3 regions of the Priestia sp. J2 genome follow, and region 1 is predicted to be linked to each of the others. Evidence: riboswitches for the same ligand, from Rfam matches in the RefSeq annotation. Region 1 holds a riboswitch; each other region holds the start of a gene.

Region 1 (3,144 bases):
TATTTTGATTCAACACTACATTTTCCAGTACTGCGCCGAAGCGAATTGCATTAAAAATTTGCGGTTCTTTTTCTTCGGAAAGCTGAATGCACTTCGCGTAGCAGCCTCCTTCAATATTAAATACACCAGAGCTTGACCAACCGTGCTCGTCATCTCCGATTAAACGACGGTTTGCATCAGCAGAAAGCGTTGTTTTACCCGTTCCAGATAAACCAAAGAATAATGCAACGTCACCTTCTTCTCCTACGTTAGCAGAACAGTGCATGGATAGAATATTGTTTTGAGGAAGCAAGAAGTTCATCACTGAGAAAATGGATTTTTTCATTTCACCAGCGTATTCAGTTCCTCCAATTAGCACAATGCGTCGCTCTAATGAAAGAATAATGAAGGTTTCCGAATTCGTCCCGTCTGTTTCAGGGTCAGCTTTGAACGTTGGAGCTGCTACAATTGTAAACGGCTTCACATCATCATTTGTTTTTTGTTCAGCTGAAGGGCGAATGAATAACTGCTGAGCGAATAGGTTGTGCCATGCAAATTCATTAACTACTTGAATTGGTAACTGATACTTTTTATCAGCTCCAGCATATCCATTAAAAACAAAAAGTTCATCCTGCTTCTTTAAGTGGGTTAAGACTTTTTTGTATAGCGCATCGAATCGCTGAGCAGAAATTGGCTGATTGACGGGTCCCCATTCAACCGTTTTTGAAGATACAGCATCGCTTACAATAAATTTATCCAAAGGAGAGCGGCCTGTATATTTTCCGGTTTCGACTGACACAGCACCTGTAGAAGTCAGCGTTCCTTCGCGTCGAGCTAGAATTTTTTCAACAAGTTGTGGAACAGATAATTGGTGTTTTGTTGTTTTTAATTGAAGCAAACCATTTAATTCGATAGACATATCAACAGTACTCATGTGCACTACCTTCCTTTTTTAGCTATTATTTATTCATTAATGTTTGAAATTTATAATTAGTATAACACATTTATTTAATTATTCTATACTATTTAACTAAAAATGTTTGTGTATTATAAAAAAATGTACGTTATACCTATTTTAGACACATGTATATGTGCTAGAAGCGAAAAAAGTGAAGCTATTTCAAGTGAAAGCCTTTTTTTGGTCTGTCTTGTTAACCAAACTTCGTGATCATTCTTAATAAGGTATACTATTTTTAAATTTGAGTATGTTACATTAAAACAGATTCAAACATAAAGAGATGATTTCCATTTGAATGTTGTTGACAGTGAAGCGCTTTTTCATGTATTATATGTCCTTGAACGGATACTCTCTTATCCCGAGCTGGTGGAGGGACAGGCCCTGTGAAACCCAGCAACCATCGTCATTTTTTTGTGTAGACGATAAGGTGCTAACCTGATGCAAGGGCACAACCTTGATCGATAAGAGTGAAAGGCTTATGTAGAATTTGATACCTTTCCTCGATACAAGGAAAGGTTTTTTTATATTTTTTAACGTGTAATGAAAATAAGGGAATGAGTACCGTATCACAATGTATCGTATTTATAAGGAGGAAAACTGATGTCAACACAACGTCGTCTGTTCACGTCAGAATCTGTTACAGAGGGACATCCCGATAAAATTTGTGACCAAATTTCTGACTCAATTCTTGATGCTATCCTAGCAAAGGATCCAAATGCTCGTGTTGCTTGTGAAACAAGCGTAACAACTGGTTTAGTTTTAGTAAGCGGTGAAATTACAACTTCTACTTACGTGGATATTCCTAAAACAGTTCGTGAAACAATTAAAGGAATTGGCTATACTCGTGCAAAATACGGATTTGATGCTGAAACTTGTGCAGTATTAACATCTATCGACGAGCAGTCAGCTGATATCGCTGCTGGTGTAGACCAAGCGTTAGAAGCACGTGAAGGTCAAATGTCCGATGAAGAAATCGAAGCAATCGGAGCTGGAGACCAAGGGTTAATGTTTGGTTATGCATGTAACGAAACAAAAGAATTAATGCCTCTTCCAATTTCATTAGCTCATAAACTTGCTCGCCGTCTAACAGAAGTACGTAAAGAAGAAATTCTTCCTTACCTTCGCCCGGATGGTAAAACACAAGTAACAGTTGAATATGATGAAAACAACAAACCTGTTCGCATCGATACAATTGTTATTTCAACTCAGCATCACCCAGAAGTAACGTTAGAGCAAATTCAACGTAACTTAAAAGAATATGTAATTAATCCAGTTGTTCCAAATGAGTTAATTGATGAAAATACAAAGTATTTCATTAACCCAACAGGACGTTTCGTAATCGGCGGCCCTCAAGGAGATGCTGGTTTAACTGGTCGTAAAATTATCGTTGATACTTACGGCGGATATGCTCGTCACGGCGGCGGTGCATTCTCTGGTAAGGACGCAACAAAAGTAGACCGTTCAGCAGCTTATGCAGCTCGTTATGTTGCGAAAAACATTGTAGCAGCTGATCTTGCTGATAAATGTGAAGTACAACTAGCATATGCAATTGGTGTTGCACAGCCAGTATCTATTTCAATTGATACATTCGGTACAGGAAAAGTTTCTGAAGAAGTACTAGTAGATGTAGTACGCAAAAACTTTGACCTACGTCCAGCAGGCATCATTAAAATGCTTGATTTACGTCGCCCAATTTATAAGCAAACAGCAGCTTACGGTCACTTTGGTCGTACAGATGTGGAGCTTCCTTGGGAGTTCACAGACAAAGCTGAAGCATTAAAAACTCAAGCTTTAGCTAAATAATAAAAAAATCTCCGTGAAAACGGAGATTTTTTTATGCCCATTGAATACCTTCAGCAGATTTTTCTACGACATCTTCATATTCTGAAAGCAAATGCTGAAAAATGGCGTCCCATGATTGAGTAAGAGCATAGTGTCTCGCTGCATGGCTAAAGTGAAGCCGCTGGTGCAAATCATCAAGTAAACCTGTAATAGCCGAACTGAATTCTTCTAAGGAGTGAGGTTTGCAAAGGTAGCCGTTTCGCCCGTGCTGAACCATCTGTTTAACTCCTCCTGCATTTGCTGCCACCACGGGAGTTCCAGAAGCAAGAGACTCCAGTACGACATTTCCGAACGTTTCTGTTTCTGAAGGGAAAACAAACAAATCAGATGAAGAATAGATATGAGCAAGTTGCTTACCTTCAAGA
Region 2 (3,144 bases), 2.5 Mb from region 1:
TGATTGCTTTAGTAAAGCTTGAAAACAGCATTCATGCAAAAGTGAAGACGTATTCCCTTGGGATGAGACAGCGTTTAGGAGTAGCTCAAGCCATTTTACATAAGCCTGCATTGCTTTTACTAGACGAACCAACAAATGGTCTAGACCCAGCGGGAATGAGAGAATTTCGTACATATTTACAAACGCTTTGCAGGGAAGAAGGAATTTCAATCTTAATCGCGAGCCACTTATTAAAAGAGGTAGAAGCATTATGTGACCGCGTTGGCATTATTCAAGACGGTGAGTTAAAAGCCATTCAAGATCTATCTCCAAATCGTCAAGACCAAGGAATGTACGTAGAATTTGAGGTGTCTGACGCGCAAAAAGCAGCGGATCTTTTATCACAAGAATTTGAAGTAACGATGAGATCACATATTATCGACGTGGCGATTGTAAAAGAACAAATTCCAGCTGTAAATAGAAAATTAGTGGACAGCGATATTTTAGTCTACCGAATCACTCCTGTGTATGAGACGCTTGAAGATTCGTTTATGTCCGTTACGGAGGGAGAGCACCATGCTTAAGTTAATTCAAAATGAACATATGAAATGGTTTTACAAAAGAAGTACAAAAGTCACGTTTATTACAATCGGCATCTTAACTCTTTGTATGGCTCTTTTAATGAAGAAAGTAGCAAACAGCGCAGGAACGGAAGACAACATATTGAATTTCCTGTCATTTAGTGCAGGCATGCTGATCCTCGTTCAATTTTTCGCGCTTGCTGTTGGAGGATCAATGGTTGCAAAAGAGTTTGAAGCGGGTACCATTAAGCTTCTTTTAATTCGCCCTGCTAGACGTTCAACGATTTTAACGTCCAAGTACATAACGCTCGTTTTAATTAGCTTGTATTACTTGCTGAGCTATTTGCTTTTTTCGTTTGTATGGGGAGCATTGTTCTTTGGATTTGCCAGTCTAGAAGGAGATGCGCAGCTGCTTAAAAACATTACGCTTACGTATGACAGCGCGTATATGGAAACGTTTATGATGATGACGTTCGCATTCATGCTGTCGTCTTTATTTAGAAACAGCGCGCTTGCTTCAAGTCTAGCTATTGTCGTAAGTATTGGGGCGAAAGCAGTAACTGGGATAGTATCACAGTTTGGTCTATGGTGGGGGAAATTTTTACTGTTCGCCAACACAAACTTTGTGCAGTATATGGACGGAATGAAGACGATGTTTGACGGAATGACAATTCCATTTTCAATCTTCATCTTAGTTGCACACTTTGTCTTCTTTATGGGGGTAGCATGGGTGGCGTTTTTAAAACGTGACGTAGCTAATTGATGTGAGAATTTTCACACTATATATTTTTCTAAAATAGCATTTGACAATTAAATAAAAAGAGATTACAGTAGTGAAAGACTATTTTTAAAACAACTACAAACTTCTTATCAAGAGAGACGGAGGGACTGGCCCTACGATGTCTCGGCAACTGGCTGTACGCAGTGCGGTGCCAAATCCAGCAGACGATGTTTCGTTTGGAAGATGAGAAGGGTAATCTTATGATACAAATAAGAGACCTCTTCTTATCAATAAGAAGAGGTCTTTTTTTATTACGTAAACAAGAGGTGTTAAGAATGGAACAACAAAAAGGAAACGGCTGGGCGCTGTTACCGCTGGGCGTCTTTTTAGTCCTGTTTGTCGGATCAGGAATTATAACGGGAGATTTTTATAAGCTGCCTGTATTAGTAGCTATTATCATTGCAGCCATTGTGGCGCTGGCTATGAACCGCAAAGATTCACTTAATGTAAAAGTGGAACGCTTTGCTAAAGGAGCAGGGCATCCTGATATCATTATTATGGTACTTATTTTTATTTTAGCAGGTGCTTTTTCAGAAGTCGCTAAAGGCATGGGAGCTGTTGATTCAACGGTAAACTTAGCTCTGTCTGCGCTTCCGCAAAGCTTAGTGGTAGTCGGAATCTTTGTTATTGGCGCATTCATTTCAATTTCGATGGGAACGTCAATGGGAACGATCGCTGCGTTAGGGCCTATCGCTGTAGGAATCAGTGAGCAGGCGCATGTATCCATTACATTGGCAATTGCTGCTGTTGTTGGTGGTGCAATGTTTGGAGATAATTTATCCGTAATCTCTGATACGACCATTGCGGCAGTTCGTACTCAAAAAACAAATATGTCAGATAAATTAAAAGTAAACTTTTTTATTGTCCTTCCTGCAGCGATTGTTACAGTGATTTTATTACTTGTAATGACGCTAGGCAATACGTCATCAGTAGAAATTAAAGATTTTAGCTGGTTTAAAATCTTGCCTTATGTCGGCGTACTCGTTGCTGCCATATTTGGTGCAAACGTATTAAGCATTTTAACCGGAGGAATTGTATTAGCCGGCGTGATTGGATTAGCTGACGGAAGCTACACGCTTTCTTCTCTTGCTAAAACTGTGACAGAAGGTATTGGCGGAATGTCGGAATTAATTATTTTATCTCTGTTAATTGGCGGAATGGTTGAACTCATTCGCTATAACGGCGGTATTCAGTTCTTATTGAACCTATTAACACGACGTATTCAAACAAAAAAAGGCGGAGAATTCAGCATCGCTGGATTAGTAAGTTTAACCAATTTAGCCACGGCTAATAACACGATTTCAATTATTACAGCAGGTCCGTTAGCGAAAGAAATCTCTGATAAGTATTCAATTGATAATCGTAAATCAGCCAGTCTGCTCGACTTGTTTTCATGCAGCGTTCAAGGGCTTATCCCTTACGGTGCACAAATGCTTCTAGCAGCAGGATTTGCTAAAGTTTCACCAATTGAGATTATTCCATTTACATTCTATCCAATGTTAACAGCGGTTTGCGGTATCATTGCGATTGTAATTGGCTTTCCTCGTTTAAATAAAAAATCAAAATCATCTAAAGAAGCTGCGTAATATCAAACCCTTAAAAAGAACATTCTTTTTAAGGGTTTTTTACTGTTTGAAAAAATCAGTCGGCTTTTTTTCATCTAGCTCCTTCCAAAGTGTCTCATTTTGTTTAAGTGCATAAGCCGCTCCTCCGATTTCAATTCCGCATAATAAAATGAATAATAAAATACCCATGATATGACCTCCTTATATAAGTGAATAAAAACATGATTGTAACGGGTTT
Region 3 (3,144 bases), 1.6 Mb from region 1:
TCAGGATATCCAGGATCCGGAACCAGCACCGTATCTCCAGGGTTTAATAAGCACTGCGGAATTTCTACAAGTCCACCCTTCCCGCCAAACAAAATAGCTACTTCTTTTTCAGGATCCACATCAACGCCATATTCTCGTTTATAAAAAGTCGCAACGGCCTCTTTTAAAAACTGGTGCCCCCGAAATGGAGAATATTTATGATGCATAGGATTAGCACTTGCTTTTTGGAGTGTTTCTACAATATGTGAAGGAGTAGGCTGATCAGGATTTCCCTGCCCTAAGTTAATAACGTCGTGCCCTTGGGCCATTACTTTTCCTACCTTGCCTACAAGTGATGCAAAAAATTGTTTTGGTAAACTTTTTAATAGTTCCGATTGCTCAAATTGTTTCATCATCGCACACCTTCTCAAAAAATTCTTGAAATTCTAGTCACAAATAATATATTGTAATACTCAACTTGTAAAGTCATTTTTTTCAACTACTAAAAAAAGGACGGATGATAAAGTGAGTGTAAAAATCACGTGTTTGCAGCTTGATATTGCGTTTGGAAACCCAACTAAAAACCGAAAATATATTCAACAAAAAATGACGGAAGCTCTAAAAGAAAACCCTGACATCCTTGTGCTTCCTGAGCTATGGGATACAGCTTATGATTTGACGCGGCTAGACGAAATTGCCGATGATGAAGGACAGCAGGCCAAGCAATTAATCTCTCAATTTGCTAAAACGAACGAAGTAAATATTGTGGCAGGTTCGATCGCGAAAAAAACAGAGCAAGGCGTCACAAATACGATGTATATTTTTGACCGAAAAGGTCGTGAAGTATCACAATACAGTAAGCTGCACTTATTTAAATTAATGGATGAGCACCTCTATCTAGAAGCAGGAACAGCAAAAAATCTTTTTACACTTGAACAGTCTTTATGCGCAGGAGTTATTTGTTACGATATTCGTTTTCCAGAATGGATTCGCGTGCATACTAGCAGCGGAGCAGAAGTCTTATTTGTTGTTGCTCAGTGGCCGGCTCCAAGACTTGCCCATTGGAAAGCACTGCTCATTAGCCGCGCAATCGAAAATCAATGCTATGTAATCGCGTGTAATCGTGTAGGCCAAGATCCTAATAACACATTTGCCGGACATTCCTTAGTCATCGATCCGTGGGGAGAAATAATCGCTGAAGCTGGCGATAGCGAAGAACTTTTAAGTGCCGACGTTAACCTGGAACTTGTAAAAGAAATTCGTAAACAAATTCCTGTCTTTACAGATCGCCGCACAGAATTTTATTAATTATGTATTGACAGCCGTTTTTTTGCATGATACGATTTTCACCAGATAACATAAAATTTTCAAACAAATCAAAATTGAATAAGTAATCGTACTCTTATCAAGAGTTGGCTGAGGGATTTGGCCCTGTGAAGCCCAGCAACCGACCGTCATTCCATCCTAAGATGGATCACACCCGTAAAAAATGTTTTTACAAAGGCACGGTGCTAATTCCAACAGAAAGTAATTCTTTCTGGCAGATAAGAGGTTTGAACACTACAATCAAGCCTCTTTCCAACGAAAGAGGCTTTTATATTTTCTAAAATTATAAAAGCCTCCATACATTCTTAAACCTATTAACTTAGTAAACAAATCAGTTTAATAAACTATGGAGGGATTCTAATGTCAACAACGAAAACAGAGAAGTATCAGCCTTTAACAGAAATTTCAGCAATCAAACTTGTAAAAAAGCTAGGTCTCTTTGATGCCACAGAAGCACTGACTGCCCGTGAAATCGGTGATGGCAACTTAAATCTCGTCTTTCACATCATAAATGATCAAACGAATAAATCCATTATCGTCAAACAAGCACTTCCCTATGCAAAAGTTGTAGGCGAAAGCTGGCCTCTATCCTTGAACCGTGCCACGATTGAAAGCAATGCGCTCAAGCAATTCGGTGCATTTACCCCTGAACTCGTACCAGCTGTGTATTACCACGATGAAACGCTTGCTGTTACGGTCATGGAAGATCTGTCTCATTTAACGATTTCCCGCGCCGGACTTATTCAAGGAGAAAGTTATCCCCTGCTTTCACAGCATATCGGTTCTTTTCTAGGACATATTGCGTTCAAAACGTCGGATTTTGCCTTAAAGCCTCAGGATAAAAAAGAAGAAGTCGTCAAGTACAGCAATCCGGACTTATGCAATATTACGGAAGATTTAGTTTTTACAGATCCTTTTTTTGATATCGATACAAATGAATTTGAAGAAGCGCTGCGTCCTGATGTAGAAGAATTGTGGAACGATGGAGATGTAAAGCTACAAGCAGCAAAATTAAAATATAAATTTTTAACAAATGCCCAAACGCTAATTCACGGTGATTTACATACAGGAAGCATATTTGCTAGCAGTCAAGAAACGAAAGTGATTGATCCAGAGTTTGCTTTTTACGGTCCGTTTGGATTCGATTTAGGCCAATTTGTTGCGAATTTATTTTTAAATGCTCTTTCTCGAAAAACAGATCGCGAACCGTTATTTGCACACATTACGAACACATGGAACGTATTTAAAGATACCTTTACTGCGCTTTGGCATTCTGAAAACACTGAACCTTTCGCTAAAGATGAGCGCTTGTTACATGAAATTTTAACGCAAACGTGGCAAGATGCTGTTGGATATGCAGGGTGTGAAATCATTCGACGTACGATTGGCTTAGCTCACGTGGCGGACTTAGACGAAATTTCTTCAGAGGAAAGAAAAATTAACGCTAAACGTACTGCGTTAAAAATTGGACGCTATTTACTTCTGCACCAACAAGACGTTTCACCAAATGAATTTGAACATTTACTTCGATAACGAATAATGTACACAATGAAAGGATCGGTATCAGCATGACAAATACACTATCACTTCCGCGCTCAGTGGAATGGAATGAATCATATATTACTTTATTAGATCAGCAGCAGCTTCCTGGCAAAGTTGAATATATTAAGCTGCAAACCATTAAAGACGTATGGGATGCTATTACTACCTTGAAAGTACGCGGAGCCCCTGCAATTGGCATTACGGCGGCTTTTGGTCTTGCTCTTTCTGCGCTTAGCTATGACACGGATTCAGTCAAGGAATTTAACAAAAAGCTAGCTCTAGATCAACAGTATTTAG

Evidence for each region. A riboswitch is a leader RNA that binds a small molecule or an ion and turns the genes downstream of it on or off. The one in region 1 is predicted to bind S-adenosylmethionine.
Region 2: linked by a shared signal. The riboswitch ahead of LJY09_RS10955 (Na+/H+ antiporter NhaC family protein) and the one ahead of metK (methionine adenosyltransferase) in region 1 are both predicted to bind S-adenosylmethionine.
Region 3: linked by a shared signal. The riboswitch ahead of mtnK (S-methyl-5-thioribose kinase) and the one ahead of metK (methionine adenosyltransferase) in region 1 are both predicted to bind S-adenosylmethionine.

Annotation. Positions count from the first base shown of each region.
Region 1 covers NZ_CP086208.1:4,655,236-4,658,379, reverse strand. The annotation lists gene pckA (phosphoenolpyruvate carboxykinase (ATP)) at 1-913, opposite strand, end outside; SAM riboswitch class I at 1,288-1,405, shown strand; gene metK (methionine adenosyltransferase) at 1,538-2,740, shown strand; gene LJY09_RS24060 (glycosyltransferase family 4 protein) at 2,772-3,144, opposite strand, start outside.
Region 2 covers NZ_CP086208.1:2,177,171-2,180,314, forward strand. The annotation lists gene LJY09_RS10945 (ABC transporter ATP-binding protein) at 1-563, shown strand, start outside; gene LJY09_RS10950 (ABC transporter permease) at 556-1,323, shown strand; SAM riboswitch class I at 1,425-1,531, shown strand; gene LJY09_RS10955 (Na+/H+ antiporter NhaC family protein) at 1,617-2,927, shown strand; gene LJY09_RS27635 (hypothetical protein) at 2,967-3,095, opposite strand.
Region 3 covers NZ_CP086208.1:1,203,682-1,206,825, reverse strand. The annotation lists gene LJY09_RS06140 (pyridoxal phosphate-dependent aminotransferase) at 1-392, opposite strand, end outside; gene LJY09_RS06135 (carbon-nitrogen family hydrolase) at 505-1,287, shown strand; SAM riboswitch class I at 1,379-1,530, shown strand; gene mtnK (S-methyl-5-thioribose kinase) at 1,666-2,838, shown strand; gene mtnA (S-methyl-5-thioribose-1-phosphate isomerase) at 2,874-3,144, shown strand, end outside.